DNA from 3 places in the Paenibacillus sp. FSL R7-0272 genome. Region 3 is predicted to be linked to each of the others. Evidence: a T-box and tRNA genes for the amino acid it is inferred to sense, from the RefSeq annotation. Region 3 holds a T-box; the other regions hold tRNA genes.

Region 1 (10,547 bases), 950 kb from region 3:
CAAGATGCCTGGGGTAAACGTAGTGAGCCCGACATGGTTCCATATTACGGATGGCAATGGCTCAGTGAAAAGCAAAGGAGATCAAGCCTATGTGAACTGGGCCAAGCGTTCAGGGATGGAAGTATGGGGATTGATGGATAACAGTTTCGATCCGGACATCACGAAGGAGGCACTGTCTACCTACGCCAAACGTACACACATCATTGAACAAATGCTGGACTATGCTAAAACGTTCCGGCTGGATGGTATTAATATCGACTTTGAAAATGTATATACCAAAGATGGAGCGAATGTTACCCAATTTGTACGTGAAATGAAGGCGATGGCTCGTATTCACGGCCTGATGTTATCGGTGGATGTTACGCCAAAATCAAATAGTGAAATGTGGTCTGCGTTTTTGGATCGTCGTGGATTAGGAGCTTTTGCCGATTATATTGTCGTGATGGCGTATGACGAGCACTGGGCAGCCAGTCCAAAAGCAGGTTCTGTTGCCTCCCTGCCATGGACCGAATCCTCGATGCGCCGCATACTGGAAGAAGATGAAGTGCCTTCAGACAAGCTGATTATGGCCGTTCCTCTATATACTCGGATTTGGACTGAAAAAGCGAATGAGCAGGGAGAGATCAAAGTTTCCTCCAAAGCGGTAGGTATGAATTCCGTGCAGGAGTTAATTAAAGAGAAGAAACTCAAACCTGTTCTAGATCAAGCAAGTGGACAAAACTATGTAGAGTATAAGGAAGATGGCGCTGTCAAAAAAATCTGGATCGAAGATGCAGTATCCTTGCAAGCAAGGGTAGATCTTATTTCTTCGTTGAAACTGGGCGGAGTAGCTGCATGGAATAGAAGCTTTGCTAATGCATCGGCATGGGAAACACTCAAAGAGGCTGGTTATACTAAATAAATTAAAATAAATCGAACTTATTATTCTCATCATTTTCCATATCAAAAAAGACCCGGTAAAGATACCGGGTCTTTTTTGTTGGGACGATTACTGTTTCAGAACGTGTTAACAACAGATACACCTGCAACTCTATGCACTACAAACCGCGCTGGATACGTTTACCCACCTTGTAGGTTGAGTACAGAGTTTAAGAGTGTACAGTGAAGGTTTATGGACAAAATGCATTAATGGGATTTCGGCGCCTGTGAGTTACTTGGAAGGCGCGGCTGGTGGAGTGGTTGGTTCCACAGGCGGACTCATTGTATTGGCTTTGTTCGGGTCCATCGTCAGAATGGTATGACAGAACATGCAACGATCTGTTTTACCCAGCATCTTCGTTAACTTGCCGCATTCTGGACAATCGACCTGCACAGCACTGGTTGAGAGCATGCCTGCCCAGAAATAAATGATCAAACTGCCCAGCATGGCAACAAGCCCGATCACAAGGCCGACCGCTGCGATGACCTTTCCGGCATGTCCCCAGAACACAATTCCGGCTGTGCCGAGTATCATTAGGCCCATTCCTAGCATGGTTAACAGCAATCCCCAAGTGCGAAAAGCATTAATTTTTGCTGATTTAAAAATCATAAAAAATGCTCCTATCGTATGAGTAGTATCGGACCTGAAAAAGAAGGAAACATTGTATATCATGTCGAATTACATTATAACTGACTTGGCGCTAAACTGCCATGAATTGTATAAATTGTATGGAGGGAATCGTGGAATTAAAGAACCTTGCTTTTTTGTCCGAGCAGTCGGAAGAGACAGGGGCAGTTGGGGCTATCGCTTATTCCCACCCGGGAGAGCGATTCCACGGCTCCCTGATCCAGGATTTTGACTTGATGGTACTGATCGTGCATAACACAGATCAATCGATGTCAACGGTCGAACATTACAGATACGGAGATCTTCGTTATCAGTTGATCTATGTCAGCCAGTCTGATTTACAGATTACTGCGGTTACGGGAGAACATGATAATCTCATGCAATGCCTTATTGATGGTGAGATTATCTGGGAAACGGGCAACCAGATTAGCGATTTGAGAGAAGAGTTATCTTCGTTCGGGAACGAGTTGCGTGAGCAAAAACTGTTTCACGAGTTTACCAGTTTTCTGAGGATGTACGTTGAGGCGAAGCGTCATATCCAGCAGGGGCATGTTGTGGATGCCTATTACAATGCATTGGAGGCACTGGGCAGCTGGGCAAGGATCGTGCTTATTGAACAGGGCATCTACCCTGATCATGCCGTCTGGACTCATGTGCAGCAATTAGATCGTGCATTATGGAAGCTGTATCAGGAACTGACTGTAAGTTCTGAGACTTTGGAACAGCGCGTGGAGCTTGTATTGCTCGCTTGTGAGTTTTCTGTCATGTCGAAAATGGGAGAATGCTCTGAACTTCTGCTCCGTGTGATTAGAAGCCGAAAAGAGCCATGGAGTATTAATGAACTGGTTCATCATCCTCAATTAAGATTTGTTCGCAAGGACCTGCCGTTGGTACTTCGAAAACTTGTGTTTCGTTCTATAGTTAAAGAATCAGCTGGATGGCCCTCATTAGAAGGGGAAGGCCGGGAAATTCGCTATTGGATCGAGAGTTGATTGATTCTATCAATGAGATAATGTGAAATGGTTTATAAAGGAGGGGTAACCTTCCTTTTTTGTTTGTTTAATAATTTATATGTTTAGGTGTTGACTCTGATCTGGAGATTATGGTACATTATATTTCGTTCCCCAAATGAGTAAATCATCATAAAATGACAAATTCAGTTGAGGAAAAGTGAAGAACATAAAGTGTTAAAAAAGAAATTCAAAAAAAATTCTTGACGAAAACAAACGAAATGTGTTACATTATTTAAGTCGCCGCCGAAACTTGGTGAGGACGAGAAAGTAAGTAAAACAATCGTGTTTGATCTTTGAAAACTGAACAACGAGTGAGTATCGATCTTGCTTGCAAGATCAAAATGAGATTTTTAATCTCGTCAGATTCAAAATGAGCTTATCGCTCTTTTCAATACCCCGATGAGTTCCACTGCGTTTAACGACGCTGACGAAATTCATCTTTATTGGAGAGTTTGATCCTGGCTCAGGACGAACGCTGGCGGCATGCCTAATACATGCAAGTCGAGCGGACTTGAAGAGAAGCTTGCTTCTCGGATGGTTAGCGGCGGACGGGTGAGTAACACGTAGGCAACCTGCCCTCAAGCTTGGGACAACTACCGGAAACGGTAGCTAATACCGAATACTTGTTTTCTTCGCCTGAAGAGAACTGGAAAGACGGAGCAATCTGTCACTTGGGGATGGGCCTGCGGCGCATTAGCTAGTTGGTGAGGTAACGGCTCACCAAGGCGACGATGCGTAGCCGACCTGAGAGGGTGATCGGCCACACTGGGACTGAGACACGGCCCAGACTCCTACGGGAGGCAGCAGTAGGGAATCTTCCGCAATGGGCGAAAGCCTGACGGAGCAATGCCGCGTGAGTGATGAAGGTTTTCGGATCGTAAAGCTCTGTTGCCAGGGAAGAACGCTTGGGAGAGTAACTGCTCTCAAGGTGACGGTACCTGAGAAGAAAGCCCCGGCTAACTACGTGCCAGCAGCCGCGGTAATACGTAGGGGGCAAGCGTTGTCCGGAATTATTGGGCGTAAAGCGCGCGCAGGCGGTCATGTAAGTCTGGTGTTTAATCCCGGGGCTCAACCCCGGATCGCACTGGAAACTGCGTGACTTGAGTGCAGAAGAGGAGAGTGGAATTCCACGTGTAGCGGTGAAATGCGTAGAGATGTGGAGGAACACCAGTGGCGAAGGCGACTCTCTGGGCTGTAACTGACGCTGAGGCGCGAAAGCGTGGGGAGCAAACAGGATTAGATACCCTGGTAGTCCACGCCGTAAACGATGAGTGCTAGGTGTTAGGGGTTTCGATACCCTTGGTGCCGAAGTTAACACATTAAGCACTCCGCCTGGGGAGTACGGTCGCAAGACTGAAACTCAAAGGAATTGACGGGGACCCGCACAAGCAGTGGAGTATGTGGTTTAATTCGAAGCAACGCGAAGAACCTTACCAGGTCTTGACATCCAACTAACGAGGCAGAGATGCGTTAGGTGCCCTTCGGGGAAAGTTGAGACAGGTGGTGCATGGTTGTCGTCAGCTCGTGTCGTGAGATGTTGGGTTAAGTCCCGCAACGAGCGCAACCCTTATATTTAGTTGCCAGCACTTCGGGTGGGCACTCTAGATAGACTGCCGGTGACAAACCGGAGGAAGGTGGGGATGACGTCAAATCATCATGCCCCTTATGACCTGGGCTACACACGTACTACAATGGCCGGTACAACGGGCAGCGAAATCGCGAGATGGAGCCAATCCCACCAAAGCCGGTCTCAGTTCGGATTGCAGGCTGCAACTCGCCTGCATGAAGTCGGAATTGCTAGTAATCGCGGATCAGCATGCCGCGGTGAATACGTTCCCGGGTCTTGTACACACCGCCCGTCACACCACGAGAGTTTATAACACCCGAAGTCGGTGGGGTAACCGCAAGGAGCCAGCCGCCGAAGGTGGGATAGATGATTGGGGTGAAGTCGTAACAAGGTAGCCGTATCGGAAGGTGCGGCTGGATCACCTCCTTTCTATGGAGAATCGTTTCCCGCGTGGAAACATTCAAATATGCAGCTCAGCTGCAAACCACTCACTCGTTGCTCAGTTTTGAGAGCTCAAACTCTCAAACGTTTGGTGGCGATAGCGAAGGGGTTCCACACGTTCCCATCCCGAACACGACCGTTAAGCCCTTCAGCGTCGATGGTACTTGGACCGCAGGGTCCTGGGAGAGTAGAACGCCGCCAAGCGTAACCCATTACGGGTTCAAAACTTATATAAATGTGGGCCCTTAGCTCAGTTGGTTAGAGCGCACCTCTGATAAGGGTGAGGCCGGTGGTTCGAGTCCACCAGGGCCCACCATTTTAACATCTGAATAATGTATGGGGCCATAGCTCAGCTGGGAGAGCGCCTGCCTTGCAAGCAGGAGGTCAGCGGTTCGATCCCGCTTGGCTCCACCAACAAGATTTACAAGCTTGTTCTTTGAAAACTAGATATCGAAATGAAACAAACGCGAATTAGAACATTCCTTTTTAGCTGAACTTGTGTTAAACAAGTTTCAATAAAAACGGTAGATAATGCAATTGCGATGGTATCGGGTGGGAGCGACTTTTGGCTTTGGACGTAGTCCAAAACAAGGGAAGCGAGCAGACGAAACCGGAGCATATGGTTAAGCTACTAAGAGCACACGGAGGATGCCTAGGCGCTAGGAGCCGATGAAGGACGTGGCGAACAACGAAACTGCCTCGGGGAGCTGTAAGCAAGCTTTGATCCGGGGATGTCCGAATGGGGAAACCCAGCTGGGGTAATTTCCAGTTACTCTTGTCTGAATACATAGGGCAAGTAGAGGCATACCAGGGGAACTGAAACATCTAAGTACCCTGAGGAAGAGAAAACAATAGTGATTCCGTCAGTAGCGGCGAGCGAACGCGGAGAAGCCCAAACCAAAGAGCTTGCTCTTTGGGGTTGTGGGACGTCTCACATGGAGTTACAAAGGAACCGGTTAAGCGAAGAGGTCTGGAAAGGCCCGCCAAAGAAGGTAAAAGCCCTGTAATTGAAAGTCTGTTCCCTCCGAGACGGATCCCGAGTAGTGCGGGGCACGTGAAACCCCGTATGAATCCGGCAGGACCATCTGCCAAGGCTAAATACTTCCTAGCGACCGATAGTGAAGCAGTACCGTGAGGGAAAGGTGAAAAGCACCCCGGAAGGGGAGTGAAATAGAACCTGAAACCGTGTGCTTACAAAAAGTCAGAGCCCGTTTTAGGGGTGATGGCGTGCCTTTTGTAGAATGAACCGGCGAGTTACGTTCCCGTGCAAGGTTAAGGTGAAGAGCCGGAGCCGCAGCGAAAGCGAGTCTGAATAGGGCGCCATAGTACGTGGACGTAGACCCGAAACCGGGTGATCTACCCCTGTCCAGGGTGAAGGTGCGGTAACACGCACTGGAGGCCCGAACCCACGCATGTTGAAAAATGCGGGGATGAGGTGGGGGTAGCGGAGAAATTCCAATCGAACTCGGAGATAGCTGGTTCTCCCCGAAATAGCTTTAGGGCTAGCCTCGGAAAACAGAGTCGTGGAGGTAGAGCACTGATTGGGTGCGGGGCCCGCAAGGGTTACCAAGCTCAGTCAAACTCCGAATGCCATAGACTTACTTCCGGGAGTCAGACAGTGAGTGCTAAGATCCATTGTCAAAAGGGAAACAGCCCAGACCATCAGCTAAGGTCCCCAAGTGTGTGTTAAGTGGGAAAGGATGTGGAGTTGCACAGACAACCAGGATGTTGGCTTAGAAGCAGCCACCATTGAAAGAGTGCGTAATAGCTCACTGGTCGAGTGACTCTGCGCCGAAAATGTAACGGGGCTAAACACACCACCGAAGCTATGGCTTGATGCTTTGCATCAGGGGTAGGGGAGCGTTGTATAAGGGTTGAAGGTGTACCGTAAGGAGCGCTGGACATTATACAAGTGAGAATGCCGGTATGAGTAACGAAAAGATCAGTGAGAATCTGATCCGCCGAAAGCCTAAGGGTTCCTGAGGAAGGCTCGTCCGCTCAGGGTAAGTCGGGACCTAAGGCGAGGCCGAAAGGCGTAGTCGAAGGACAACAGGTCGAAATTCCTGTACCACCGTAAATCGTTACGAGCGATGGGGGGACGCAGTAGGGTAGTGACGCAGGCTGATGGATGCCTGTCCAAGCAGTAAGGCTGGTTAGTAGGCAAATCCGCTAACCGTAAGGCTGAGCTGTGATGGGGAGTGAAAATTACAGTAGCGAAGGTCATGATCTCACACTGCCAAGAAAAGCCTCTAGCCAGATGAAGGTGCCCGTACCGCAAACCGACACAGGTAGGCGAGAAGAGAATTCTAAGGCGCGCGGAAGAACTCTCGTTAAGGAACTCGGCAAAATGACCCCGTAACTTCGGGAGAAGGGGTGCCCCGGTAGTGTGAATAGCACGAGGGGGCCGCAGTGAAAAGGCCCAAGCGACTGTTTAGCAAAAACACAGGTCTGTGCGAAGCCGTAAGGCGAAGTATACGGGCTGACGCCTGCCCGGTGCTGGAAGGTTAAGGGGAGTGGTTAGGAGCAATCCGAAGCTGTGAACCGAAGCCCCAGTAAACGGCGGCCGTAACTATAACGGTCCTAAGGTAGCGAAATTCCTTGTCAGGTAAATTCTGACCCGCACGAATGGCGTAACGACTTGGGCGCTGTCTCAACGAGAGATCCGGTGAAATTTTAATACCTGTGAAGATGCAGGTTACCCGCGACAAGACGGAAAGACCCCATGGAGCTTTACTGCAGCTTGATATTGAATTTGGGTACGATCTGTACAGGATAGGTGGGAGCCTTTGAAGCGTGAGCGCCAGCTTGCGTGGAGGCACCGTTGGGATACCACCCTGATCGTATCTAGGTTCTAACCTGGTACCGTAAACCGGTGCGGGGACAGTGTCAGGTGGGCAGTTTGACTGGGGCGGTCGCCTCCTAAAGAGTAACGGAGGCGCCCAAAGGTTCCCTCAGAATGGTTGGAAATCATTCGAAGAGTGCAAAGGCATAAGGGAGCTTGACTGCGAGACCTACAAGTCGAGCAGGGACGAAAGTCGGGCTTAGTGATCCGGTGGTACCGCATGGAAGGGCCATCGCTCAACGGATAAAAGCTACCCTGGGGATAACAGGCTTATCTCCCCCAAGAGTCCACATCGACGGGGAGGTTTGGCACCTCGATGTCGGCTCATCGCATCCTGGGGCTGAAGTAGGTCCCAAGGGTTGGGCTGTTCGCCCATTAAAGCGGTACGCGAGCTGGGTTCAGAACGTCGTGAGACAGTTCGGTCCCTATCTGTCGTGGGCGTAGGAAATTTGAGAGGAGCTGTCCTTAGTACGAGAGGACCGGGATGGACGTACCGCTGGTGTACCAGTTGTTCCGCCAGGAGCACCGCTGGGTAGCTATGTACGGACGGGATAAGCGCTGAAAGCATCTAAGCGTGAAGCCCCCCTCAAGATGAGATTTCCCAGTATGTAAGACCCCTTGAAGACGACGAGGTAGATAGGCTGGGGGTGGAAGTGCAGCAATGCATGGAGCTGACCAGTACTAATCGGTCGAGGGCTTATCCAATATGCAAGTTTTAAATCGCGTGCGTTTCGTTTCGAATCTAGTTTTCAGAGTACAATAACTCTGAAACATATTCCCTGATAGCTCAGTTGGTAGAGCACTCGACTGTTAATCGAGTTGTCACAGGTTCGAGTCCTGTTCGGGGAGCCATGGAGAGGTGTCCGAGCTGGCCGAAGGAGCACGATTGGAAATCGTGTAGGCGTCACAAGCGTCTCGAGGGTTCGAATCCCTCTCTCTCCGCCATAATTCTTCTTCAGTAAGGCCCGTTGGTCAAGGGGTTAAGACACCTCCCTTTCACGGAGGTAACAGGGGTTCGAATCCCCTACGGGTCATTATTATTTTCAAACTATAAACTGAGATGAGAAACTCATCACTTCAAAAAAGAGTTGATTTTCATATCGAATTTATGGTAAGATCATAAATGTGTTGTTCGGAGGCTTAGCTCAGCTGGGAGAGCATCTGCCTTACAAGCAGAGGGTCGGGGGTTCGATCCCCTCAGCCTCCACCATATAATTTTTTGATGACGCGGGGTGGAGCAGCCCGGTAGCTCGTCGGGCTCATAACCCGAAGGCCGCAGGTTCAAATCCTGCCCCCGCAATTGTAACTTTTCTAACCGAAAGTGATCTGGAACCGTGGTGTAGTTGGCCTAACATGCCTGCCTGTCACGCAGGAGATCGCGGGTTCGAATCCCGTCGGTTCCGCCATTTAATTCTTAACATGAGGCAAGTTGTTCACTACATCTGCTGTATGGCACTGATGCCCTGGATAAAGTGTAGCGACTCAAGCTTAAACTTTATTATGGCTCGGTAGCTCAGTCGGTAGAGCAGAGGACTGAAAATCCTCGTGTCGGCGGTTCGATTCCGTCCCGAGCCACCTTGATAGAAAACTTAATATGCCGGTGTAGCTCAACTGGTAGAGCAACTGACTTGTAATCAGTAGGTTGGGGGTTCAAGTCCTCTCGCCGGCACCATGTAATCCTGGAGGATTAGCGAAGTGGCCAAACGCATCAGACTGTAAATCTGCTCCCGTACGGGTTCGGTGGTTCGAATCCATCATCCTCCACCAGTTTTTAGGGGCATAGTTTAAAGGTAGAACAACGGTCTCCAAAACCGTTGGTGTGGGTTCAATTCCTGCTGCCCCTGCCAATTAATTTTAAAAGTAGTTTCTATATGGCGATCGTGGCGAAGTGGTTAACGCACCGGTTTGTGGATCCGGCATTCGGGGGTTCAATTCCCCTCGATCGCCCCTTTGTTATCTAATGGGGATTAGCCAAGCGGTAAGGCAACGGACTTTGACTCCGTCATGCATAGGTTCAAATCCTATATCCCCAGCCATTATGCGGAAGTGGCTCAGCGGTAGAGCATCGCCTTGCCAAGGCGAGGGTCGCGGGTTCGATTCCCGTCTTCCGCTCCATAATAAGGCGCCATAGCCAAGTGGTAAGGCACAGCTCTGCAAAAGCTTTATCCCCAGTTCGAATCTGGGTGGCGCCTCCAGCATATATTTATTATATGCTACAATCAAATAAGCCGGCGTGGCGGAATGGCAGACGCGCTCGACTCAAAATCGAGTGGGAAACCGTGGAGGTTCGAGTCCTCTCGCCGGTATTTATTTAAAGAGTTCATTAGAGTTTATCTCTAGTGAACTCTTTTTGTATTGATTTATAATACTCTACTCTTATGATACGGCGGCGGCTCTGCTCTAAAGCATTATTCTCAAGAGCGAAGTATTTTAAAACAGTATTCGCTCAGTAAATAAGAAATGATATGTTAGGTGCATGGGCCTCATTTATGGCCTCTTCCATTCGATATATAAGTGTATCTTGTATCTGGGTATTAAGTACTCTTCAAGAAAACCAACATGATGGCTCTATAAAATAAAAATTCAGGGATATCAAACCGTTTAAGGATATCATTCGTTTCTTATGATTGAACGCATTTATGCGACATTTTAATTTTTTTATTCTAGGGAGGAAAGCAATAATGAACAAATCAGCAAAATATTTATCCTTACTTTTGGTATTGGGGCTATGTTTAACATTGCCACAGTTGGCAGGTGCAGAAGCATCGGCTCACCATCACATGACGGGAACAACAGACAAAAAGGACGTAAAGCCATCGTCCAAACAAACAACGGGTTCTACAGCTAACAAAACGACCAAGCCATCTAAACCAACTAAGCCAGCCAAACCGAAGAAATCAGCGCCTGCGACTACAGATAAGAAAAAGTCTACAAAGAAGAAGAGTGATACGTCCAAATCTTCTAAAGATACTAAAAAACCTGCGGGTACCCAAGTAGAGAAAAGCAAAACGTATGTAATTGAAATTTCTGATTTTGCATTTCAAACTGCAGAGCTGAAGATCAAGGTTGGTGATCAAGTTGAATTCGTGAATAAGGATCAAGTTGAGCACTCCGTTGTTGCAGAAGACGATTCTTTCG
Region 2 (10,547 bases), 2.3 Mb from region 3:
TTCACTTTTACCAATACCGCTACTGCCTGTGATCAACATACCTACACCATACACATCACACAATACACCGTGAATGGTGGCTGTAGGTGCCAACTTACCTTCCAGAAATCCCGTAATACGGCTGGAAAGAATCGTTGTCGCCATATTGCTACGAAGCACAGCCAGATTCTGTTCTTCACTGATATCGATCAGTTCCTGAGGAACTTCGAGTCCACGTGTAACCACAATACAAGGTGTTTCCTCTGTGCATAGACGCTGCATACGTTCACGGCGCTCATGTTCAGGCAACATTGCAAAAAAGGCCAGCTCTGTTCTTCCCAGGAGTTGCACCCGCTCTTTTGGATGATATTCAAAGTAACCGGCCATCTCCAGGCCAGGACGGTTAAGATCATCTACCGTGATAAACCTTTTCAAACCCTGTGACCCCGACACCACTTCCATCTGAAACTGCTGTACCAATTCGGATACTTTCACTTTTTTCGCCATTTGTCTCTTCCTTTCAGCATTCGCTGTGCCTCTATGTACCCATTCGTGTATCGTTTCTTTCCATTATTAGCGTATTCACAACAACATTCATAACCAGGTCACTTCGCCTGTAAAATATCGCTCTAATAATACTCCAACATGCAACATTTTGAAGACAGACCTTCAAATAATCTTAAATGAATTTGGGATCGATTGCAATCGCAGACTCCTTGCTCTATCTGCACTATATTTCCACCCGAACGTATTGATCATCCCTTGCATTTTTGAAAAAAGCCCCTTCCAGCGAAAACGGAAGGGGCTCGATTTACATTATATAATTACGTTACTTCCAGATTCCATCGTTACCGAGGAACCTTCAGTAGAATTAGTCTTGAAGAAGTACGTTAACTTCGGATTCCTTGTCAAAGATATGAACTTTGTTCATGTCAATGGCCATTTTAACTGTGGAACCATCACGAGTGTTAGAACGTCCGTCTACACGTGCAATTGTAGTGTCGTTACCTACACCGCTCAAATAAAGGAGCATTTCGTGACCCAGGTTCTCTGTTACATCTACGTGAGTAGAGAATACAGAGTTCGGGGAAGCTTCCAGGAATACTGGCTCTTCGTGAATGTCTTCTGGACGAACACCCAGAATAACTTCTTTACCAACATATCCTCTGGATTTCAGCACTTGTGCTTTACCTTGCGGGATTTCAACATCCACACCAGGAGCTACGAAGTGAAGACTCGCACCTTGCTCAGCCAGTTTACCCGAGATGAAGTTCATTGTCGGGGAACCGATGAAACCAGCTACGAACAGGTTCGCCGGGTGGTTGTACAGCTCTTCAGGAGAAGCTGCTTGTTGGATGATACCATCCTTCATAACTACGATCCGGTCACCCATCGTCATTGCTTCGATCTGGTCATGCGTTACGTAGATAACGGTTGTTTCCAAACGTTTAGCAAGCTTAGTGATTTCCGCACGCATTTGTCCACGAAGTTTCGCATCCAAGTTGGAGAGAGGCTCATCCATCAAGAAGACTTGTGGATCACGGACAATCGCACGTCCCAAAGCGACACGTTGACGTTGACCACCGGACAATGCTTTAGGCTTACGCTCAAGCAAGTGTTCGATGTCGAGGATTTTAGCTGCTTCACGTACACGTTTGTCGATCTCATCTTTTTTAACCTTACGCAATTTCAAACCAAATGCCATGTTTTGATATACGCTCATATGCGGATACAAGGCGTAAGATTGGAATACCATCGCGATATCGCGGTCTTTAGGTGCAACATCATTAACGACACGGTCACCGATATAGAGTTTACCTTCAGAAATTTCCTCAAGGCCTGCGATCATACGCAGTGTTGTTGATTTACCACAACCGGACGGACCTACCAGTACCAGAAACTCTTTATCTTTAATGTCCAGGTTAATGTCAACTACAGTTGCTTTATCAGAACCCGGGTATTTTTTGAAAATATGCTCTAAACGTACTCCTGCCATGATTGTTGCCTCCTCAGAGATCATTTTGTAATCGAATACAATTTGTAGTTTTATAATACCCTATCGATTGGTTATCTGACTATTCGCAAACTGCACAAAAATATTAAGCCTTTTTCGTCACTTTGTACATTAGAAGTAAAAGTTGCACAACGATCGCACTTTTAAAGTGTCTTACATCATAACCAATCTCTTGTTTAATCTTATCCAGACGGTACACCAGCGTATTACGATGGATAAACAAACGCTTTGCTGTCTCGCTGACGTTACAGTCTAAACTGAAGAAGTTCTCCAATGTAGCCAACGTCTCGCTGTCATTAAAGAGCGTCGTATCCTTTCCCGTTTCTCGGATAAAACGCATTCGCTGTTGCTCTGAAATACTAGCCACCAATTGCTCTAGTTGCAGATTCCAAGGAAGGTGGATATGCTGTGTAACGTGGAAAGAGCGACCAAGTTCCATGCTTTCCTGAAGAAGGAATGTCACCTGAAGCAACGCCTCTTTGGGAATACACGGTAGCGAAGCTGACAAGTGGAAAACGCCGGCGAATTCACTGGCCACAAGCTCATACAGTCCCATACAAAAAGCATTCAGTGACTCTTTTCTGGCCTCTGCTGTATCTTCATCAGCCTCACCGGTAACAATCTCTTCGTCTCCCATGAAGAGCCATTCTTGCTCACCCAACGGGATTAGTGTGATGTCTTCACCAAAATAACTTTCGAGCAACTTATTCAAAACTATAGAGTCAACACGCTGAGAATCCGGAGTCTCACCCTGCAACAGAAAAAGAACTTTCTCCTCCTGAAATCCTGCAATAGAAGCAAACGAATCAGGCAGTGGATCGAAACTGCCCGAATTGTACTCTTTAATCTGATCCTTAAGCCATATCCCCAGAGAAGATAATTGTTTATCGGTATCATTCTTGAATAGCGATGAATTATCGCTTTGACTCGTAATAAACTTATTAAGAATCAGTAATTCAATTAGACGTCGAGTCTCCATTGAAATAGATACCGCATCGCAACCCCAGCACAGGACGGTTTTTGCCTGCTCATTTGTGCCAACTTTGAAAAAGACGCGCTCACCATGGTGTAAACTTAGAACATCAGAAGATATTGAAGAACTTTCTAATGAACCACGTTCACCTTTACCCGGTCTACTTAGAATATGCTGCGGTTTATTTTCATCCAAGCCAATTAAATGATCAATGGATTGTATCCACTCATGCATCGTAATTTCATATTCATCCAATGTGGTGCCTATAATAACTTCGATTTGCTGTTTTAAATCAGGTATGAGCTTCATCTAATGAACTTCACCACTCTGCTTTATTTTTATCATCATTTTATCATATCTTGATGTTTACTGCTCTGTATCCACAATTCTTCAATATATCAGTGTAAACAAAAAGAGTGATCGATCATATTAATGATCGATCACTCTTTATTTAAGATGAGTCATGAAGGATTCGAACCTTCGACACCCTGATTAAAAGTCAGGTGCTCTACCAACTGAGCTAATGACTCGTAAAACTGGTGGAGGATGATGGATTCGAACCACCGAACCCGTACGGGAGCAGATTTACAGTCTGATGCGTTTGGCCACTTCGCTAATCCTCCAAGGATTAAAGGTGGCTCGGGACGGAATCGAACCGCCGACACGAGGATTTTCAGTCCTCTGCTCTACCGACTGAGCTACCGAGCCGTATTTAATTTTAGATTAATGGCGGAACCGACGGGATTCGAACCCGCGATCTCCTGCGTGACAGGCAGGCATGTTAGGCCAACTACACCACGGTTCCAGGCATTAATGGTGCCGGCGAGAGGACTTGAACCCCCAACCTACTGATTACAAGTCAGTTGCTCTACCAGTTGAGCTACACCGGCGTATATGGTGGAGGCTGAGGGGATCGAACCCCCGACCCTCTGCTTGTAAGGCAGATGCTCTCCCAGCTGAGCTAAGCCTCCTGGGTAATATGGTAGCGGCGGAGGGGATCGAACCCCCGACCTTACGGGTATGAACCGTACGCTCTAGCCAGCTGAGCTACACCGCCATATTATAAATGTTTCGATTGCTTGTCCATCCTTAGGTAAAGATGGCGGAGAGAGAGGGATTCGAACCCTCGCACCGATTACTCAGCCTAACCCCTTAGCAGAGGGTCCCCTTATAGCCACTTGGGTATCTCTCCAAAGACAATCTCAACGTTGTACAAGGATTGCTCCTTGAAAACTAGATTCGAAACGAAACGTGCGCGATTAAAACTTGCTATTGGATAAGCCCTCGACCGATTAGTACTGGTCAGCTCCATGCATTACTGCACTTCCACCCCCAGCCTATCTACCTCGTCGTCTTCAAGGGGTCTTACATACTGGGAAATCTCATCTTGAGGGGGGCTTCACGCTTAGATGCTTTCAGCGCTTATCCCGTCCGTACATAGCTACCCAGCGGTGCTCCTGGCGGAACAACTGGTACACCAGCGGTACGTCCATCCCGGTCCTCTCGTACTAAGGACAGCTCCTCTCAAATTTCCTACGCCCACGACAGATAGGGACCGAACTGTCTCACGACGTTCTGAACCCAGCTCGCGTACCGCTTTAATGGGCGAACAGCCCAACCCTTGGGACCTACTTCAGCCCCAGGATGCGATGAGCCGACATCGAGGTGCCAAACCTCCCCGTCGATGTGGACTCTTGGGGGAGATAAGCCTGTTATCCCCAGGGTAGCTTTTATCCGTTGAGCGATGGCCCTTCCATGCGGTACCACCGGATCACTAAGCCCGACTTTCGTCCCTGCTCGACTTGTAGGTCTCGCAGTCAAGCTCCCTTATGCCTTTGCACTCTTCGAATGATTTCCAACCATTCTGAGGGAACCTTTGGGCGCCTCCGTTACTCTTTAGGAGGCGACCGCCCCAGTCAAACTGCCCACCTGACACTGTCCCCGCACCGGTTTACGGTACCAGGTTAGAACCTAGATACGATCAGGGTGGTATCCCAACGGTGCCTCCACGCAAGCTGGCGCTCACGCTTCAAAGGCTCCCACCTATCCTGTACAGATCGTACCCAAATTCAATATCAAGCTGCAGTAAAGCTCCATGGGGTCTTTCCGTCTTGTCGCGGGTAACCTGCATCTTCACAGGTATTAAAATTTCACCGGATCTCTCGTTGAGACAGCGCCCAAGTCGTTACGCCATTCGTGCGGGTCAGAATTTACCTGACAAGGAATTTCGCTACCTTAGGACCGTTATAGTTACGGCCGCCGTTTACTGGGGCTTCGGTTCACAGCTTCGGGATTACTCCCTAACCACTCCCCTTAACCTTCCAGCACCGGGCAGGCGTCAGCCCGTATACTTCGCCTTACGGCTTCGCACAGACCTGTGTTTTTGCTAAACAGTCGCTTGGGCCTTTTCACTGCGGCCCCCTCGTGCTATTCACACTACCGGGGCACCCCTTCTCCCGAAGTTACGGGGTCATTTTGCCGAGTTCCTTAACGAGAGTTCTTCCGCGCGCCTTAGAATTCTCTTCTCGCCTACCTGTGTCGGTTTGCGGTACGGGCACCTTCATCTGGCTAGAGGCTTTTCTTGGCAGTGTGAGATCATGACCTTCGCTACTGTAATTTTCACTCCCCATCACAGCTCAGCCTTACGGTTAGCGGATTTGCCTACTAACCAGCCTTACTGCTTGGACAGGCATCCATCAGCCTGCGTCACTACCCTACTGCGTCCCCCCATCGCTCGTAACGATTTACGGTGGTACAGGAATTTCGACCTGTTGTCCTTCGACTACGCCTTTCGGCCTCGCCTTAGGTCCCGACTTACCCTGAGCGGACGAGCCTTCCTCAGGAACCCTTAGGCTTTCGGCGGATCAGATTCTCACTGATCTTTTCGTTACTCATACCGGCATTCTCACTTGTATAATGTCCAGCGCTCCTTACGGTACACCTTCAACCCTTATACAACGCTCCCCTACCCCTGATGCAAGCATCAAGCCATAGCTTCGGTGGTGTGTTTAGCCCCGTTACATTTTCGGCGCAGAGTCACTCGACCAGTGAGCTATTACGCACTCTTTCAATGGTGGCTGCTTCTAAGCCAACATCCTGGTTGTCTGTGCAACTCCACATCCTTTCCCACTTAACACACACTTGGGGACCTTAGCTGATGGTCTGGGCTGTTTCCCTTTTGACAATGGATCTTAGCACTCACTGTCTGACTCCCGGAAGTAAGTCTATGGCATTCGGAGTTTGACTGAGCTTGGTAACCCTTGCGGGCCCCGCACCCAATCAGTGCTCTACCTCCACGACTCTGTTTTCCGAGGCTAGCCCTAAAGCTATTTCGGGGAGAACCAGCTATCTCCGAGTTCGATTGGAATTTCTCCGCTACCCCCACCTCATCCCCGCATTTTTCAACATGCGTGGGTTCGGGCCTCCAGTGCGTGTTACCGCACCTTCACCCTGGACAGGGGTAGATCACCCGGTTTCGGGTCTACGTCCACGTACTATGGCGCCCTATTCAGACTCGCTTTCGCTGCGGCTCCGGCTCTTCACCTTAACCTTGCACGGGAACGTAACTCGCCGGTTCATTCTACAAAAGGCACGCCATCACCCCTAAAACGGGCTCTGACTTTTTGTAAGCACACGGTTTCAGGTTCTATTTCACTCCCCTTCCGGGGTGCTTTTCACCTTTCCCTCACGGTACTGCTTCACTATCGGTCGCTAGGAAGTATTTAGCCTTGGCAGATGGTCCTGCCGGATTCATACGGGGTTTCACGTGCCCCGCACTACTCGGGATCCGTCTCGGAGGGAACAGACTTTCAATTACAGGGCTTTTACCTTCTTTGGCGGGCCTTTCCAGACCTCTTCGCTTAACCGGTTCCTTTGTAACTCCATGTGAGACGTCCCACAACCCCAAAGAGCAAGCTCCTTGGTTTGGGCTTCTCCGCGTTCGCTCGCCGCTACTGACGGAATCACTATTGTTTTCTCTTCCTCAGGGTACTTAGATGTTTCAGTTCCCCTGGTATGCCTCTACTTGCCCTATGTATTCAGACAAGAGTAACTGGAAATTACCCCAGCTGGGTTTCCCCATTCGGACATCCCCGGATCAAAGCTTGCTTACAGCTCCCCGAGGCAGTTTCGTTGTTCGCCACGTCCTTCATCGGCTCCTAGCGCCTAGGCATCCTCCGTGTGCTCTTAGTAGCTTAACCATATGCTCCGGTTTCGACTGCTCGCTTCCCTTGTTTTGCTTGCGCAAAGCCAAAAGTCGCTCCTATTCGATACCATCGCAATTGCATTATCTACCGTTTTTATTGAAACTTGTTATACACAAGTTCAGCTAAAAAGGAATGTTCTAATTCGCGTTTGTTTCGTTTCGATATCTAGTTTTCAAAGAACAAGCTTGTAAATCTTGTTGGTGGAGCCAAGCGGGATCGAACCGCTGACCTCCTGCTTGCAAGGCAGGCGCTCTCCCAGCTGAGCTATGGCCCCATACATTATTTAGATGTTAAAATGGTGGGCCCTGGTGGACTCGAACCACCGGCCTCACCCTTATCAGAGGTGCGCTCTAACCAACTGAGCTAAGGGCCCACATTTATATAAGTTTTGAACCCGTAATGGGTTACGCTTGGCGGCGTTCTACTCTCCCAGGACCCTGCGGTCCAAGTACCATCGACGCTGAAGGGCTTAACGGTCGTGTTCGGGATGGGAACGTGTGGAACCCCTTCGCTATCGCCACCAAACGTTTGAGAGTTTGAGCTCTCAAAACTGAGCAACGAGTGAGTAACTAGCCGACCTGGCTAGATTTTATATTTGAATGTCTTCGCTCTGGAAGACGATTCTCCATAGAAAGGAGGTGATCCAGCCGCACCTTCCGATACGGCTACCTTGTTACGACTTCACCCCAATCATCTATCCCACCTTCGGCGGCTGGCTCCTTGCGGTTACCCCACCGACTTCGGGTGTTATAAACTCTCGTGGTGTGACGGGCGGTGTGTACAAGACCCGGGAACGTATTCACCGCGGCATGCTGATCCGCGATTACTAGCAATTCCGACTTCATGCAGGCGAGTTGCAGCCTGCAATCCGAACTGAGACCGGCTTTGTTGGGATTGGCTCCATCTCGCGATTTCGCAGCCCGTTGTACCGGCCATTGTAGTACGTGTGTAGCCCAGGTCATAAGGGGCATGATGATTTGACGTCATCCCCACCTTCCTCCGGTTTGTCACCGGCAGTCTATCTAGAGTGCCCACCCGAAGTGCTGGCAACTAAATATAAGGGTTGCGCTCGTTGCGGGACTTAACCCAACATCTCACGACACGAGCTGACGACAACCATGCACCACCTGTCTCAACTTTCCCCGAAGGGCACCTAACGCATCTCTGCCTCGTTAGTTGGATGTCAAGACCTGGTAAGGTTCTTCGCGTTGCTTCGAATTAAACCACATACTCCACTGCTTGTGCGGGTCCCCGTCAATTCCTTTGAGTTTCAGTCTTGCGACCGTACTCCCCAGGCGGAGTGCTTAATGTGTTAACTTCGGCACCAAGGGTATCGAAACCCCTAACACCTAGCACTCATCGTTTACGGCGTGGACTACCAGGGTATCTAATCCTGTTTGCTCCCCACGCTTTCGCGCCTCAGCGTCAGTTACAGCCCAGAGAGTCGCCTTCGCCACTGGTGTTCCTCCACATCTCTACGCATTTCACCGCTACACGTGGAATTCCACTCTCCTCTTCTGCACTCAAGTCACGCAGTTTCCAGTGCGATCCGGGGTTGAGCCCCGGGATTAAACACCAGACTTACATGACCGCCTGCGCGCGCTTTACGCCCAATAATTCCGGACAACGCTTGCCCCCTACGTATTACCGCGGCTGCTGGCACGTAGTTAGCCGGGGCTTTCTTCTCAGGTACCGTCACCTTGAGAGCAGTTACTCTCCCAAGCGTTCTTCCCTGGCAACAGAGCTTTACGATCCGAAAACCTTCATCACTCACGCGGCATTGCTCCGTCAGGCTTTCGCCCATTGCGGAAGATTCCCTACTGCTGCCTCCCGTAGGAGTCTGGGCCGTGTCTCAGTCCCAGTGTGGCCGATCACCCTCTCAGGTCGGCTACGCATCGTCGCCTTGGTGAGCCGTTACCTCACCAACTAGCTAATGCGCCGCAGGCCCATCCCCAAGTGACAGATTGCTCCGTCTTTCCAGTTCTCTTCAGGCGAAGAAAACAAGTATTCGGTATTAGCTACCGTTTCCGGTAGTTGTCCCAAGCTTGAGGGCAGGTTGCCTACGTGTTACTCACCCGTCCGCCGCTAACCATCCGAGAAGCAAGCTTCTCTTCAAGTCCGCTCGACTTGCATGTATTAGGCATGCCGCCAGCGTTCGTCCTGAGCCAGGATCAAACTCTCCAATAAAGTATTGAAAAGAGCGATAAGCTCATTTTGAATCTGACGAGATTAAAAATCTCATTTTTGATCTTGCAAGCAAGATCGATACTCACTCGTTGTTCAGTTTTCAAAGATCAAACTTCTTTTTTTCATCACCATTTTGTCTCAGCGGCGACTTTTATAATATATCATACTTCGTTTGTTTTGGTCAAGCCTTTTTTTGAAATTATTTTTGAAGTTCGTAATGAACTTCATTTGTTTCAAGCAAAGCGTATAACCAAGCAAGCAAAGCAACGAGATATAATGTACCATATATATTGCTCGGTAGTCAACTACCCGAACAAAGAAATTTTCAACCCCAATAACAGACCAACCCCCGGGAGTCCCAGAACAGTAACTGTACCTATTGTTGCAGGATTTAAAGGGATATAAGTTCCTGTTATCCAACCCGAATAATTTACGACATATATCCCAGCGGCCGCAAGCACCACATGAATTCCGATTGATGTAAAGATTGTTAATCCTAAGCGTTTTCTAAACAAAACAATAACCAGCGCCAGCAGAGAGGCGACCAATATGCTTCCCAGAATAACACTCTTCATACATTCCACCTCCAACTATATATAAAATCACCTGTATACTCAGCCACCTCACTCTAATTACACACTGAGTTCTCGATCGGTAGTAGTCACATCCATCCCATTCAACCGTTTGGCCCGTTTCAAATGAATTTGATATTTCCTCTCGGCCGCTTCAAGCACATAGATGGCATAATCGATCTCATCCTCTCCCAGAGCATCCTCAAACTGTCGCATCGCACGTTCCCACTCTTGTTTGGCCTTCTGCACATCCACATAAACCAACTCCGCCTCCAGTTTCGCAAGCTCTCTCTTCTTCCCGTCCCTTAAGCTACGCTTTTTTCGCCATATCAACATAAACACCCTCCCTTATCCATCCGTATAGCACACTCTCATACATATCAAGGAAGGGACAAACTTAGAACTCGGACATCTACTTTTATAATAAAAAAAAGAGAGAGCTCACGGCTCTCTCTTGCAATATAAATCAATTTATTGGATTGTCTTCTATACGAACGACACCCTTATCAAGCTCACACGCAACTAGATACATTAGCGCATCTCTCTGCGTCCTTCCAGCGCCTTCGAAAGTGTAACTTCATCTGCATACTCCAGATCGCCGCCCACGGGTAATCCGT
Region 3 (10,547 bases):
AGCTCCCACATTTAGACAGACTTTGAACAGGAGGCTACGTATACTTGGGAATATGCTCATGAATATCGAGACGATGAAGCATTTAGGTTTATTCAATCCGAAGCATTTAGGTTTATTCAATCCGAAGCATTTAGGTTGATTCAATCTGAAGCGTTCAGGGCGATTCAATCTAAAAGCATGTGAGATTCGTTGTAACCTTTCGTTTCGATAGGTTGGATGCAGGCAGGTGAAGAGCGTGGTTGTATATGTCGATCTGATCTTTCTAACAAATCTATGCATGGATGGAGCGCTCATTGGACTGACGGCCTGGATGCGCCAAACGAAGCTGGTCTGGTGGAGATGGCTGCTATCGGCTATCGTTGGGGCGTTATACGTCGTGATGATGTTTGTACCACAGTTTGATTTCCTGTTCACGTTTTTGATCAAGTTTGGTTTTTCTCTTGTGATGTTGAGTATCGCGTTTGGATATAAGGGACTGCAAGCTTTTCTGAGGACGCTGGGTACATTTTACGTTATTAATTTTGTGGCGGCTGGAGGCATCCTGGGTGTGCATTATATGCTTCAGAATTCAGGAGAACTGTTCAATGGCATCTGGTTCACAGCATCTGGGGGTATGTCGTTTGATCTGAAGATTGCATTCTGGTTCACTTTCATTGTATTCTTCGCGGTGCTCATTTTATTCAAAATTGTGCAAGGAGCCAAACGTAAATCAGATCGCATGACCACTTACCTTGGTCAAGTAGAGGTTTGCATCGATGAGGTTGTTGTGTCTTGTACAGGCCTTTTGGATACAGGGAATCAGCTCACAGACCCTTTATCACGGATGCCGGTGATGGTTATGGAGGTTTCATTGTGGCAAACGATGCTGCCTGATTCATGGAACAGTAGACTGAAACACGAATCACCGGAAAATCTCATCATGGAACTAGATCAGAAACATTTTCGCTGGCAGGATCGTCTGCGATTGGTTCCTTATCGGGGGATTAATAAAGGAACAGCATTTATGATGGCGGTCAAGCCCGATCGGGTTAAGGTGACAATGGACGGAACAGATTATGTGACGACAAAAGTTCTGATTGGACTGGATGGGGGCGTTTTGTCCTCGGATGGGAAATATCAGGCCGTGATTCATCCTGAACTGGTGCAAGAAGCTGCTTCTGCGCAGTCTAAGGCTCAATCCGCAGAACCCACAGAAAAGCCGCTGAATGTGGTATAGGAGGAACCTACATGCTTGTGAAATGGAAATTGGTTGCCCAGCTACAATATTATCGTCTGTTATTCCTGTTTGGGCTGAAAAGTGAAGAGATCTATTACATTGGGGGAAGTGAGGCACTTCCACCTCCATTGACACGGGAAGAAGAGGAGTACTTGCTACAGAAGTTATCTTCAGGGGATTCGGCGATCCGAGCCATGTTAATTGAGCGTAATCTGCGTTTGGTGGTATACATTGCACGTAAGTTCGAGAACACAGGCATTAACATCGAGGATCTGGTATCTATAGGTGCAATTGGACTAATCAAAGCTGTAAATACATTCGATCCGGAAAAGAAAATAAAGCTCGCAACTTACGCTTCGCGCTGTATCGAAAATGAAATTTTGATGTATCTGCGGCGTAACAGTAAAATTCGTACTGAAGTTTCTTTTGATGAACCACTGAACATTGACTGGGATGGAAATGAGCTTTTATTATCCGATGTACTCGGTACAGAAAACGATACAATCTATCGAAATATTGAGGAACAAGTAGATCGCAAGTTACTGCATAAGGCGCTGGAAAAACTGACCGATCGCGAGCGAATGATTATGGAGCTTCGTTTTGGCTTGACGGATGGTGAGGAAAAGACGCAGAAAGATGTGGCAGATCTGCTTGGAATCTCCCAATCCTATATCTCCAGACTTGAAAAAAGAATCATTAAGAGGCTGCGAAAAGAGTTCAACAAAATGGTCTGATCCAGTGGGGAAAGAAGAATGGGTATTACTGGCAAGGGTTCCAACGACGAATAAAAAAGCCTGCCCCGGAGATAATGTACATTAATGTTTCTCCTTGGGAGGTAAATCACGATGACCCGAAACAAAGTCGAGATTTGTGGCGTGGACACCGCAAAGTTGCCTGTTCTCACCAATATTGAAATGCGGGAATTATTTCATTCCCTTCAGCAGCACCATGATCGCTCAGCAAGAGAGAAATTGGTGAATGGCAATCTGCGTCTGGTACTCAGTGTCATTCAGCGTTTTAACAATCGGGGGGAGTTTGTCGATGATCTGTTCCAGGTTGGATGTATCGGCCTGATGAAAGCCATTGATAATTTTGATTTATCCCAGAATGTCAAATTTTCGACCTATGCAGTACCGATGATTATCGGTGAGATTCGCAGGTATCTGCGTGACAATAATCCGATTCGGGTATCCCGTTCCCTACGGGATATTGCCTATAAGGCGCTTCAGGTTCGTGACAGCTTGACGAATAAAAATTCACGCGAACCGACGATATTTGAAATTTCGGAGGCACTGAATGTGCCGAAGGAAGATGTTGTTTTTGCACTGGATGCCATTCAAGATCCGGTATCGCTGTTTGAGCCGATTTATCACGATGGGGGAGACCCGATCTACGTGATGGATCAGATCAGTGATGACAAAAACAAGGATGTGTCCTGGATTGAGGAGATTGCATTGCGGGAAGCGATGCACCGTCTCGGTCAACGGGAAAAGATGATTTTGTCGATGCGCTTTTTCGAAGGGAAAACCCAGATGGAAGTTGCAGATGAAATCGGGATATCTCAGGCTCAGGTTTCACGTCTGGAGAAATCAGCTATACAGCAGATGCAGAAACATGTAAAGTCGTAGGATGACATTAGACAAGAAAGGCGATCAGTCGGAGAACCATTCCATTGATCGTCTTTTTTACGTAAAAGGAAGGGAAGCCCCCTAGTCCAGTGTAATCTTGCCCGAGTTGGCTGTTGTAACAAACAAGCGAAAAACAGGACATTTTTCGCCTACAGAACATATATTGGTATAGAGGCATGCTGAACGGACAGATGAGCTGTAAACAGGGGGCGGGTAGAATGAGAGTGAACACAAATGAGGCAACGTCACGAGGTATGAAAATCTCCGATTTTCAAACAAAGGATGTCATAAATATTACGGATGGCAAACGTCTTGGCCAGATCAGTGACCTGGAACTGGATCTTAAACAGGGGCGAATCGAAGCCATTGTTGTTCCAGGATATAGCCGTTTTATGGGGTTGTTTGGAGGAGGGACAGATCTGATTATACCTTGGAGAAATATCGTAAAGATCGGCTCGGATGTCATTTTGGTTAAAATGGATGAGGTGAAAGAACAAGCTTATGATGAGCGTGAGCGAGAAGCAAGATTATATGATGAGCAGCAACAGGGCCGCACGGAGCGTACCGAACGATTGGAACGGCTGGATCGGAGTCAACGGAGAACGATATAAATGAGACAGAATGCACCCGCATTTGGTAAACTGGAAGTTGTGAGGTGATGAAGAATGGAACCCTTTGTATTGAACAAAAATGTCATGAAGGATATAGAAGAGAAAACGTATCATGGTGATCAAGATCCGCTGTTATTATATATTGAACCTTGGAAACGGTTGTTTGAGCGGTTAACGGTGGGATTTACAACCAGACATGGCGGCGTTGGTCAAGAACCGTACGCTACCCTTAATTGTGCGTATCACGTTGGAGATGATGCGGAGGCAGTGCTCCGTAATCGCCGTCTGCTGACGGAGAAGCTTGCTTTTCCGCTGGAGGCATGGACTTGTGGAGAACAGGTGCATGGTAAAGCGGTGGGTGTCATTACAGCTAAAGACAAAGGCAGAGGACTGCTGGATCGTCAATCGGCATTGCAGGATACAGACGGACTGGTTACCAATGTGCCTGGTGTACTGCTGACTTCGTTTTATGCTGACTGCGTTCCCTTATATTTCTATGATCCGGTGAATCAGGCTGTAGGTCTTGCTCATGCAGGATGGAAAGGGACTGTGGCGGGTATTGCCGTCTCTATGGTGGAAACGATGGAGCGGGAGTATGGAAGCCGGAGAGAGGACATTCGTGCGGCTATTGGTCCCTCCATTGGGGATTGCTGTTATGAAGTGGATGAGGCTGTTATGCAGCATGTTCGGGTTTGGCTGAATGAACCTCAGGGTAATGATGAATACAAGCATTCTGCTTCAAAGCGCATATATACACCTGTTGCGAACGGAAAAACGATGTTAAACTTGAAAGAATGTAATCGACACATTATGATGAAAGCAGGAATATTGCCGGATCATATCGAATGTACAACATGGTGTACAAGTTGTCATCCCGAACTATTTTTTTCCTATCGTAAGGAAAATGGGGTAACGGGGAGAATGGCAAGCTGGATTGGGCTGGAAGAGAGGTGACCCTCTGTGTCATTGGAGGAGCGTATACAACAAGTGAATCAGAAGATGGAAGATGCGTGTAAGCGCAGTAACCGCCCTTTTGAGGATGTAAATGTGATTGCGGTCACGAAATATGTCTCATTGCAAACGACGGGTGCTGTGCTGGATCATGGTCTTGAGCATATTGGAGAAAATCGCTGGCAGGATGCACAGGCGAAATGGGAAGCCTTTGGTCAGAAAGGCACGTGGCATTTTATTGGTCATTTGCAGACGAACAAGGTGAAAGACGTCATCGGCAAGTTTGCGTACATCCATTCACTGGATCGATTGTCACTTGCCAAAGAGCTGGATAAAAAAGCTGCTTCACTTGGAATTAAGGTGAACGCGTTTATGCAGGTGAACATTTCAGGTGAAGAGAGCAAGTATGGTCTGCAACCTGAACAGGCAAGTTCTTTTCTGAAGGATATTCAATCGTTCAACAACCTTAAGGTCATTGGTCTGATGACAATGGCGCCTCATGAGGAAGATCCAGAGTTGACGCGTCCTGTATTTCGAGGTTTGCGTGAGCTGAGAGATGATTTGAATGGACAAGCATTGACAGCTGAGCCCATTACCGAGTTGTCTATGGGCATGTCCAACGATTTCGAAGTGGCCATTGAAGAAGGAGCAACCTGGGTGCGGCTTGGATCAATTCTCGTAGGAAAAGAGGAGGGAACACGATGGGCGTAATGAATAAATTTATGAATTTCCTGGGACTTCAGGAAGAGGAAGAGATTGTAGAGCGGGAGCGTCTTGCTGCACAGGAAGAACACGAACCTGAACAGCAGGAAAATGAAACCTCTGCACTTGATAAACGTAGAAACCAAAGGGGTAATAATGTGGTTAGCATTCATTCCCAGAAAAATGTAAAAGTTGTCCTTTATGAGCCTCGTTCTTATGACGAAGCACAGGAGATTGCCGACCATCTGCGGTCGCATCGTACCGTTGTTGTGAATCTGCAACGAATCCGTCAGGATCAGGCTTTACGTGTTATTGATTTTCTAAGCGGTACGGTATATGCATTAGGCGGCGGTATATCTAAAATTGGCGGCAACATTTTTCTCTGTACGCCAGATACGGTTGAAATTCAGGGAACCATTACGGAGATACTGGCTGACAGCGAGCAAGATTATAACAGAATGAGGTGAGCCTTTTTTGTATCAGATGATTGAAGGTATATTGGGTACGCTATACCAGATTTATTTTTACATGGTTATTGTCTACATATTGATGTCATGGCTTCCCAATGCACGGGAGAGCTTCATCGGTGAATTGTTAGGCAAATTTGTAGAGCCTTACTTAAGTCCTTTCCGCCGGTTTATTCCGCCTCTGTTCGGTGTGCTGGATATTTCCCCGATTGTCGCGTTGCTTGTTCTTCGACTGGCGCTGGTTGGGTTACTCTCTATAGTTCAGTATTTGACATTTTAAGTTAGGGTGACATAGATGAGCGGTGATATGTACGAACATTTTAGCCATGATGAGCGGGACTTTGTAGATAAAGCCAACGATTGGGTTGAACGGGCGAGCAAGGTTCATGATATGAAACTCACCGATTTCCTTGATCCAAGACAGGTGTTTATTCTGCAATCCTTGGTCAATCGTAGCCAAGACGTTCAGGTTCGTTTCGATGGCGGATATGAAGCTGCTGAACGTAAGCGTGCATTGATTGCTCCTGATTATCGTTATCTGGATGAAGAAGATATGGGGATGCAGGTCCTCAGCATTACGTCTGACGATCAGAAAATCTCGGAACTGGAGCATGGGGACTATATGGGTTCCCTGCTCGGTCTCGGGATGAAACGAGGCAAGATTGGAGATATTCAAGTGCTGGAGGATGGCTGCCATACTGTAGTGGCAGCAGAGACCGGCGCTTTTTTATCGCTTCAATTGAATCAGGTGCATCGGTTGCACGTATTTACAGAACTACTGCCATTGAATCAGATGAAATGGTCTGCAACGAAATTGGACACTATAGATATTACCGTTGCCTCGATGCGACTGGATGGTATCTGTGCAGATGTGCACCGATTAAGCCGTAGCAAAATACTGATTCCAATTAAAGCAGGACGCTGTAAAGTGAACTGGAAAGTGGTGGAAGACCCCTCAAAGCCGCTTAAGGCAGGAGATGTGGTATCCATTCAAGGATTTGGTCGTTTTAAGGTGCTTGAACAGGAAGGAATGACCAAAAAGGGACGTTGCCGGGTAAAGATCGGTAAATTTGCTTGATGTTATTGCAGGATAATCCGAATTCTTGTCGAAATGTTAAACGTAAAGGTAAAAAAATATCCGGTGTTTCCGATATACATTAAAGTACAAGATGTGGATCTCTGCAGATCGTGAGAGCAGATTCTGCTATTCCGTAAAAAGTTACCAGTTCAGGTTTCTTTCTTACGGCCCCTTGGGTGGAACCCATATGCTGCAAACCTTCTCTATAGTGAGAAGGAATTTTTACAGGAGGTGGACAGCATGCCATTAACGCCGCTGGACATACATAACAAGGAATTCTCCCGACGCTTGCGTGGGTATGACGAGGATGAAGTCAATGAATTCCTGGATCAAGTCATCAAAGATTACGAAGGCGTCATTCGCGAGAACAAGGAGCTGAGCAATCAGTTGCTGTCCGTTCAGGAGAAGCTGGATCATTTTGCTACCATCGAGGAGACGCTTAGCAAAACGATCATCATTGCGCAGGAAGCTGCTGACGATGTGAAGAATAACGCAAAGAAGGAAGCTCAGTTAATTGTGAAGGAAGCAGAGAAAAATGCAGACCGAATCGTTAACGAAGCGCTTGGCAAGTCCCGTAAGATTGCTTTGGAAGTGGAAGAACTGAAGAAGCAGGCATCCATCTATCGTGCGCGTTTCCGTACGCTCGTTGAAGCTCAGCTTGAATTGCTGACACAGGATGGCTGGGAAGCACTGGAGAGCCGTGAGCAGGAAGTGCGTGACCGTGAGCGGGAGATGAAAGAGATTTATTAGTCTGCTGCCCGGTTGACTTTTGCGGGTAAAGAAGCTATAACTATATTCATATTGAATAGTGATTCCATGACGGGCTCAGTACGTTATGATCTCATCCCTCAGAGAGTTGGTGTCTGGTGCAAACCAACGGATGAGTTATAGCCGAATATCCTCCCGGAGAAGTGACGCTGAAGCGGTGAATGCATTGCCGTGTGTAAGCTGAACCGTAAGCCGTACGTTATAACGGTACCCTGCAGTAGTTTAGCGGGGCTTAAGCGCTGTTGATGACAGAGCATACTCGGGGTAACCTGAATGTGGTTTGTGATGAACAGAATTAGGGTGGTAACGCGAGATGAACCTCGTCCCTTTCCAGGGACGAGGTTTTTTTGTGTTCTAAAACGGTGAGCGGAATCTGTGAGCTACGATGGTGTATGTTTAATGTTTTACAATCGATTCATCTTAACAACAGAAAGGAAGTCGAACAGCATGCAACGAGTTGATGTCAAAGAAAAAGCACGTGCAAGAGAACTGCGTGTGTTAGATAAATGGAAAACGGAGAATACGTTTAAACGCTCCATTGAGAACCGGGAAGGCAAGCCGAACTTCGTATTTTATGAAGGCCCACCTACAGCCAATGGTAAACCACATATCGGTCACGTGCTTGGTCGTGTAATTAAAGACTTTGTTGGACGTTACAATACGATGAAGGGTTACCGCGTTGTGCGTAAAGCGGGATGGGATACACACGGCTTACCTGTAGAGCTTGGAGTTCAGAAAAAATTGGGTATCTCCCACAAGTGGGAAATCGAAGATTATGGCGTGGAGAAATTTATCAACGAATGTAAAGCAAGTGTTTTTGAATACGAGCAGCAATGGCGTGATTTGACGGAAGGGATCGGATACTGGACGGATATGAATAATCCGTACATCACCCTCGACAACAACTACATCGAGAGTGTGTGGAACATCCTAGCGACGATCCATGAGAAAGGTTTGTTGTACCGCGGTCACCGCGTAAGTCCATACTGCCCTTCTTGCCAAACAACATTGAGTTCGCATGAAGTTGCACAAGGATACAAGGACGTTAAAGATTTGAGTGCGACGGCAAAATTCAAGCTGGATGACAGTGGCGAATTCGTATTGGCCTGGACGACGACCCCTTGGACATTGCCTTCTCACGTTGCACTTGCTGTAAACCCGGCAATGGACTACTCTCGTGTACGTCAAAATGATGAAGTGTATATCATGGCGACGAACTTAGTGGAGAAAGTTATGAAAGATAGCAAAGGCGATTATGAGATCATTGGTGCACTGAAAGGTGCAGACTTGGTAGGTAAAACGTACAGCCCGCCATTTAACTACGTAGAGGCCGAGAAAACCAACATCATTCTGGGGGCAGGATTTGTTACAGACGCAAGTGGTACGGGTATTGTTCACATGGCTCCTGCACATGGTGAAGATGACTACCGTGTCTGCCGTGAGAATGGCATCAGTTTTGTGAACATGGTTGACCTGGAAGGCAAGTTTGTAGCACAAGTTACTGATTTTGCAGGTCGTTTCGTGAAGGACTGCGACATCGACATTGTGAGATACTTGTCTGAGCATGGCCGTCTGTTCAGCAAAGAGAAATATGAGCACAGCTACCCGTTCTGCTGGCGGTGTGATACTCCACTTCTCTACTATGCTATGGACAGCTGGTTTATCCAAACAACAGCAATCAAGGATCAGTTGATTGCAAACAATAGTGAAGTGGAATGGTATCCGGGTCATGTGCGTGAAGGACGATTTGGGAAGTTCCTTGAGGATCTCGTGGACTGGAATATCAGCCGTGACCGTTACTGGGGAACACCGCTTAACATCTGGGTGTGTGAAGAGACAGGCGAACAGTTTGCTCCTCATAGCATTGCTGAGTTACGTGCGCGTGCGGTAGGCGATGTGCCGGAAAACCTCGAGTTGCATAAGCCGTATGTAGATGAAGTGAAGGTGCTCAGCTCTTGCGGCAAATACGAAATGAAGCGTACACCTGAAGTCATCGATGTATGGTTCGACAGCGGCTCCATGCCGTTTGCGCAGCAACATTATCCTTTTGAAAATAAAGAAGTGTTTGAGCAACAATATCCTGCAGATATGATCTGTGAAGGGATTGACCAAACGCGCGGCTGGTTCTACAGCCTGCTCGCGGTATCTACACTTTTGACAGGCAAAGCGCCTTATAAAGCTGTTATGGCAACAGGACACGTACTGGACGAAAATGGCCAAAAGATGTCCAAATCCAAAGGTAATGTTATCGATCCTTGGGAAGTTATCGAGGAGTACGGTACGGACGCATTCCGCTGGGCGTTGTTGTCTGACAGTGCACCGTGGAACAGCAAACGTTTCTCCAAAGGCATCGTAGGAGAAGCGAAGTCCAAAATGGTGGATACGCTGGTGAACACTCATGCATTCCTGACGCTGTACGCAACGATCGATGGATTCGATCCACAGGAACATCCATTCCAAGTGTCTGCTCACAAATTAGATCGCTGGATTCTGTCCAGATTGAACAGCCTGATCCTTGTGGTAGAAAAAGCATTGTCCGTGAACGACTACCTGAACTCTTCCAAAGCGATCGAAGCCTTTGTAGATGAGCTCAGTAACTGGTATATCCGCCGTTCCCGTGATCGCTTCTGGGGAAGTGGTTTGACAGAGGATAAACTGGATGCGTACCGTACCCTTACCGAAGTGCTCGTGACTACAGCGAAGTTGGTTGCGCCATTCACTCCAATGCTGGCTGAGGATATTTACCTCAACCTGACAACGGGCGAAAGTGTGCATATGGATGACTATCCTGTAGCGAATGAAGCATTAATCGATGCGGCTCTGGAGCAAGATATGGAAACAGCTCGCCGCGTTGTTGAGCTTGCTCGTAACGTTCGTAACGAGACTGGTATCAAAACGCGTCAGCCATTGTCCGAGTTGATCGTATCCCTTGACAAAGGCTTTGATCTGGCAAGTTATGAAGAGATCATCAAGGAAGAGATCAACGTCAAAGGAATTCGTACAGAACATAACGATGCCGAGTTTGTTGATTTTACACTCAAGCTGAACCTTAAAGTCGCGGGTAAAAAATACGGCAAAAACGTAGGTTTCCTGCAAAACTTGTTCAAAGGCATGACGGCGGATGAG

What was found. A T-box is a leader RNA that pairs with one kind of tRNA and senses whether it is charged. The one in region 3 lies ahead of ileS (isoleucine--tRNA ligase), so its partner is inferred to be a tRNA-Ile.
Region 1: it has a tRNA-Ile gene. The T-box ahead of ileS (isoleucine--tRNA ligase) is inferred to sense a tRNA for this amino acid. The anticodon was not compared.
Region 2: it has a tRNA-Ile gene. The T-box ahead of ileS (isoleucine--tRNA ligase) is inferred to sense a tRNA for this amino acid. The anticodon was not compared.

What each region holds. Positions count from the first base shown of each region.
Region 1 covers NZ_CP150221.1:5,323,556-5,334,102, reverse strand. Annotated here, with positions in the region: gene MKY23_RS23605 (glycosyl hydrolase family 18 protein) at 1-901, shown strand, start outside; gene MKY23_RS23600 (DUF2614 family zinc ribbon-containing protein) at 1,151-1,528, opposite strand; gene MKY23_RS23595 (nucleotidyltransferase-like protein) at 1,660-2,538, shown strand; rRNA gene MKY23_RS23590 (16S ribosomal RNA) at 3,000-4,555, shown strand; rRNA gene rrf (5S ribosomal RNA) at 4,655-4,771, shown strand; tRNA gene MKY23_RS23580 (tRNA-Ile) at 4,807-4,883, shown strand; tRNA gene MKY23_RS23575 (tRNA-Ala) at 4,906-4,981, shown strand; rRNA gene MKY23_RS23570 (23S ribosomal RNA) at 5,189-8,114, shown strand; tRNA gene MKY23_RS23565 (tRNA-Asn) at 8,186-8,261, shown strand; tRNA gene MKY23_RS23560 (tRNA-Ser) at 8,263-8,354, shown strand; tRNA gene MKY23_RS23555 (tRNA-Glu) at 8,372-8,443, shown strand; tRNA gene MKY23_RS23550 (tRNA-Val) at 8,544-8,619, shown strand; tRNA gene MKY23_RS23545 (tRNA-Met) at 8,636-8,709, shown strand; tRNA gene MKY23_RS23540 (tRNA-Asp) at 8,738-8,815, shown strand; tRNA gene MKY23_RS23535 (tRNA-Phe) at 8,912-8,984, shown strand; tRNA gene MKY23_RS23530 (tRNA-Thr) at 9,006-9,081, shown strand; tRNA gene MKY23_RS23525 (tRNA-Tyr) at 9,091-9,176, shown strand; tRNA gene MKY23_RS23520 (tRNA-Trp) at 9,183-9,256, shown strand; tRNA gene MKY23_RS23515 (tRNA-His) at 9,284-9,356, shown strand; tRNA gene MKY23_RS23510 (tRNA-Gln) at 9,371-9,445, shown strand; tRNA gene MKY23_RS23505 (tRNA-Gly) at 9,450-9,524, shown strand; tRNA gene MKY23_RS23500 (tRNA-Cys) at 9,531-9,604, shown strand; tRNA gene MKY23_RS23495 (tRNA-Leu) at 9,637-9,715, shown strand; gene MKY23_RS23490 (plastocyanin/azurin family copper-binding protein) at 10,091-10,547, shown strand, end outside.
Region 2 covers NZ_CP150221.1:137,959-148,505, reverse strand. Annotated here, with positions in the region: gene hprK (HPr(Ser) kinase/phosphatase) at 1-486, opposite strand, end outside; gene ugpC (sn-glycerol-3-phosphate ABC transporter ATP-binding protein UgpC) at 851-1,975, opposite strand; gene MKY23_RS00725 (helix-turn-helix domain-containing protein) at 2,079-3,275, opposite strand; tRNA gene MKY23_RS00720 (tRNA-Lys) at 3,424-3,496, opposite strand; tRNA gene MKY23_RS00715 (tRNA-Tyr) at 3,504-3,589, opposite strand; tRNA gene MKY23_RS00710 (tRNA-Phe) at 3,602-3,674, opposite strand; tRNA gene MKY23_RS00705 (tRNA-Asp) at 3,694-3,771, opposite strand; tRNA gene MKY23_RS00700 (tRNA-Thr) at 3,781-3,856, opposite strand; tRNA gene MKY23_RS00695 (tRNA-Val) at 3,862-3,937, opposite strand; tRNA gene MKY23_RS00690 (tRNA-Met) at 3,947-4,023, opposite strand; tRNA gene MKY23_RS00685 (tRNA-Ser) at 4,067-4,158, opposite strand; rRNA gene MKY23_RS00680 (23S ribosomal RNA) at 4,239-7,165, opposite strand; tRNA gene MKY23_RS00675 (tRNA-Ala) at 7,370-7,445, opposite strand; tRNA gene MKY23_RS00670 (tRNA-Ile) at 7,468-7,544, opposite strand; rRNA gene rrf (5S ribosomal RNA) at 7,580-7,696, opposite strand; rRNA gene MKY23_RS00660 (16S ribosomal RNA) at 7,803-9,358, opposite strand; gene MKY23_RS00655 (pro-sigmaK processing inhibitor BofA family protein) at 9,664-9,933, opposite strand; gene MKY23_RS00650 (DUF2508 domain-containing protein) at 9,991-10,266, opposite strand; gene recR (recombination mediator RecR) at 10,462-10,547, opposite strand, start outside.
Region 3 covers NZ_CP150221.1:4,370,006-4,380,552, reverse strand. Annotated here, with positions in the region: gene spoIIGA (sigma-E processing peptidase SpoIIGA) at 236-1,216, shown strand; gene sigE (RNA polymerase sporulation sigma factor SigE) at 1,228-1,950, shown strand; gene sigG (RNA polymerase sporulation sigma factor SigG) at 2,062-2,844, shown strand; gene MKY23_RS19475 (YlmC/YmxH family sporulation protein) at 3,063-3,455, shown strand; gene pgeF (peptidoglycan editing factor PgeF) at 3,540-4,409, shown strand; gene MKY23_RS19465 (YggS family pyridoxal phosphate-dependent enzyme) at 4,416-5,117, shown strand; gene MKY23_RS19460 (cell division protein SepF) at 5,108-5,575, shown strand; gene MKY23_RS19455 (YggT family protein) at 5,592-5,855, shown strand; gene MKY23_RS19450 (YlmH/Sll1252 family protein) at 5,871-6,653, shown strand; gene MKY23_RS19445 (DivIVA domain-containing protein) at 6,894-7,403, shown strand; T-box leader at 7,461-7,752, shown strand; gene ileS (isoleucine--tRNA ligase) at 7,869-10,547, shown strand, end outside.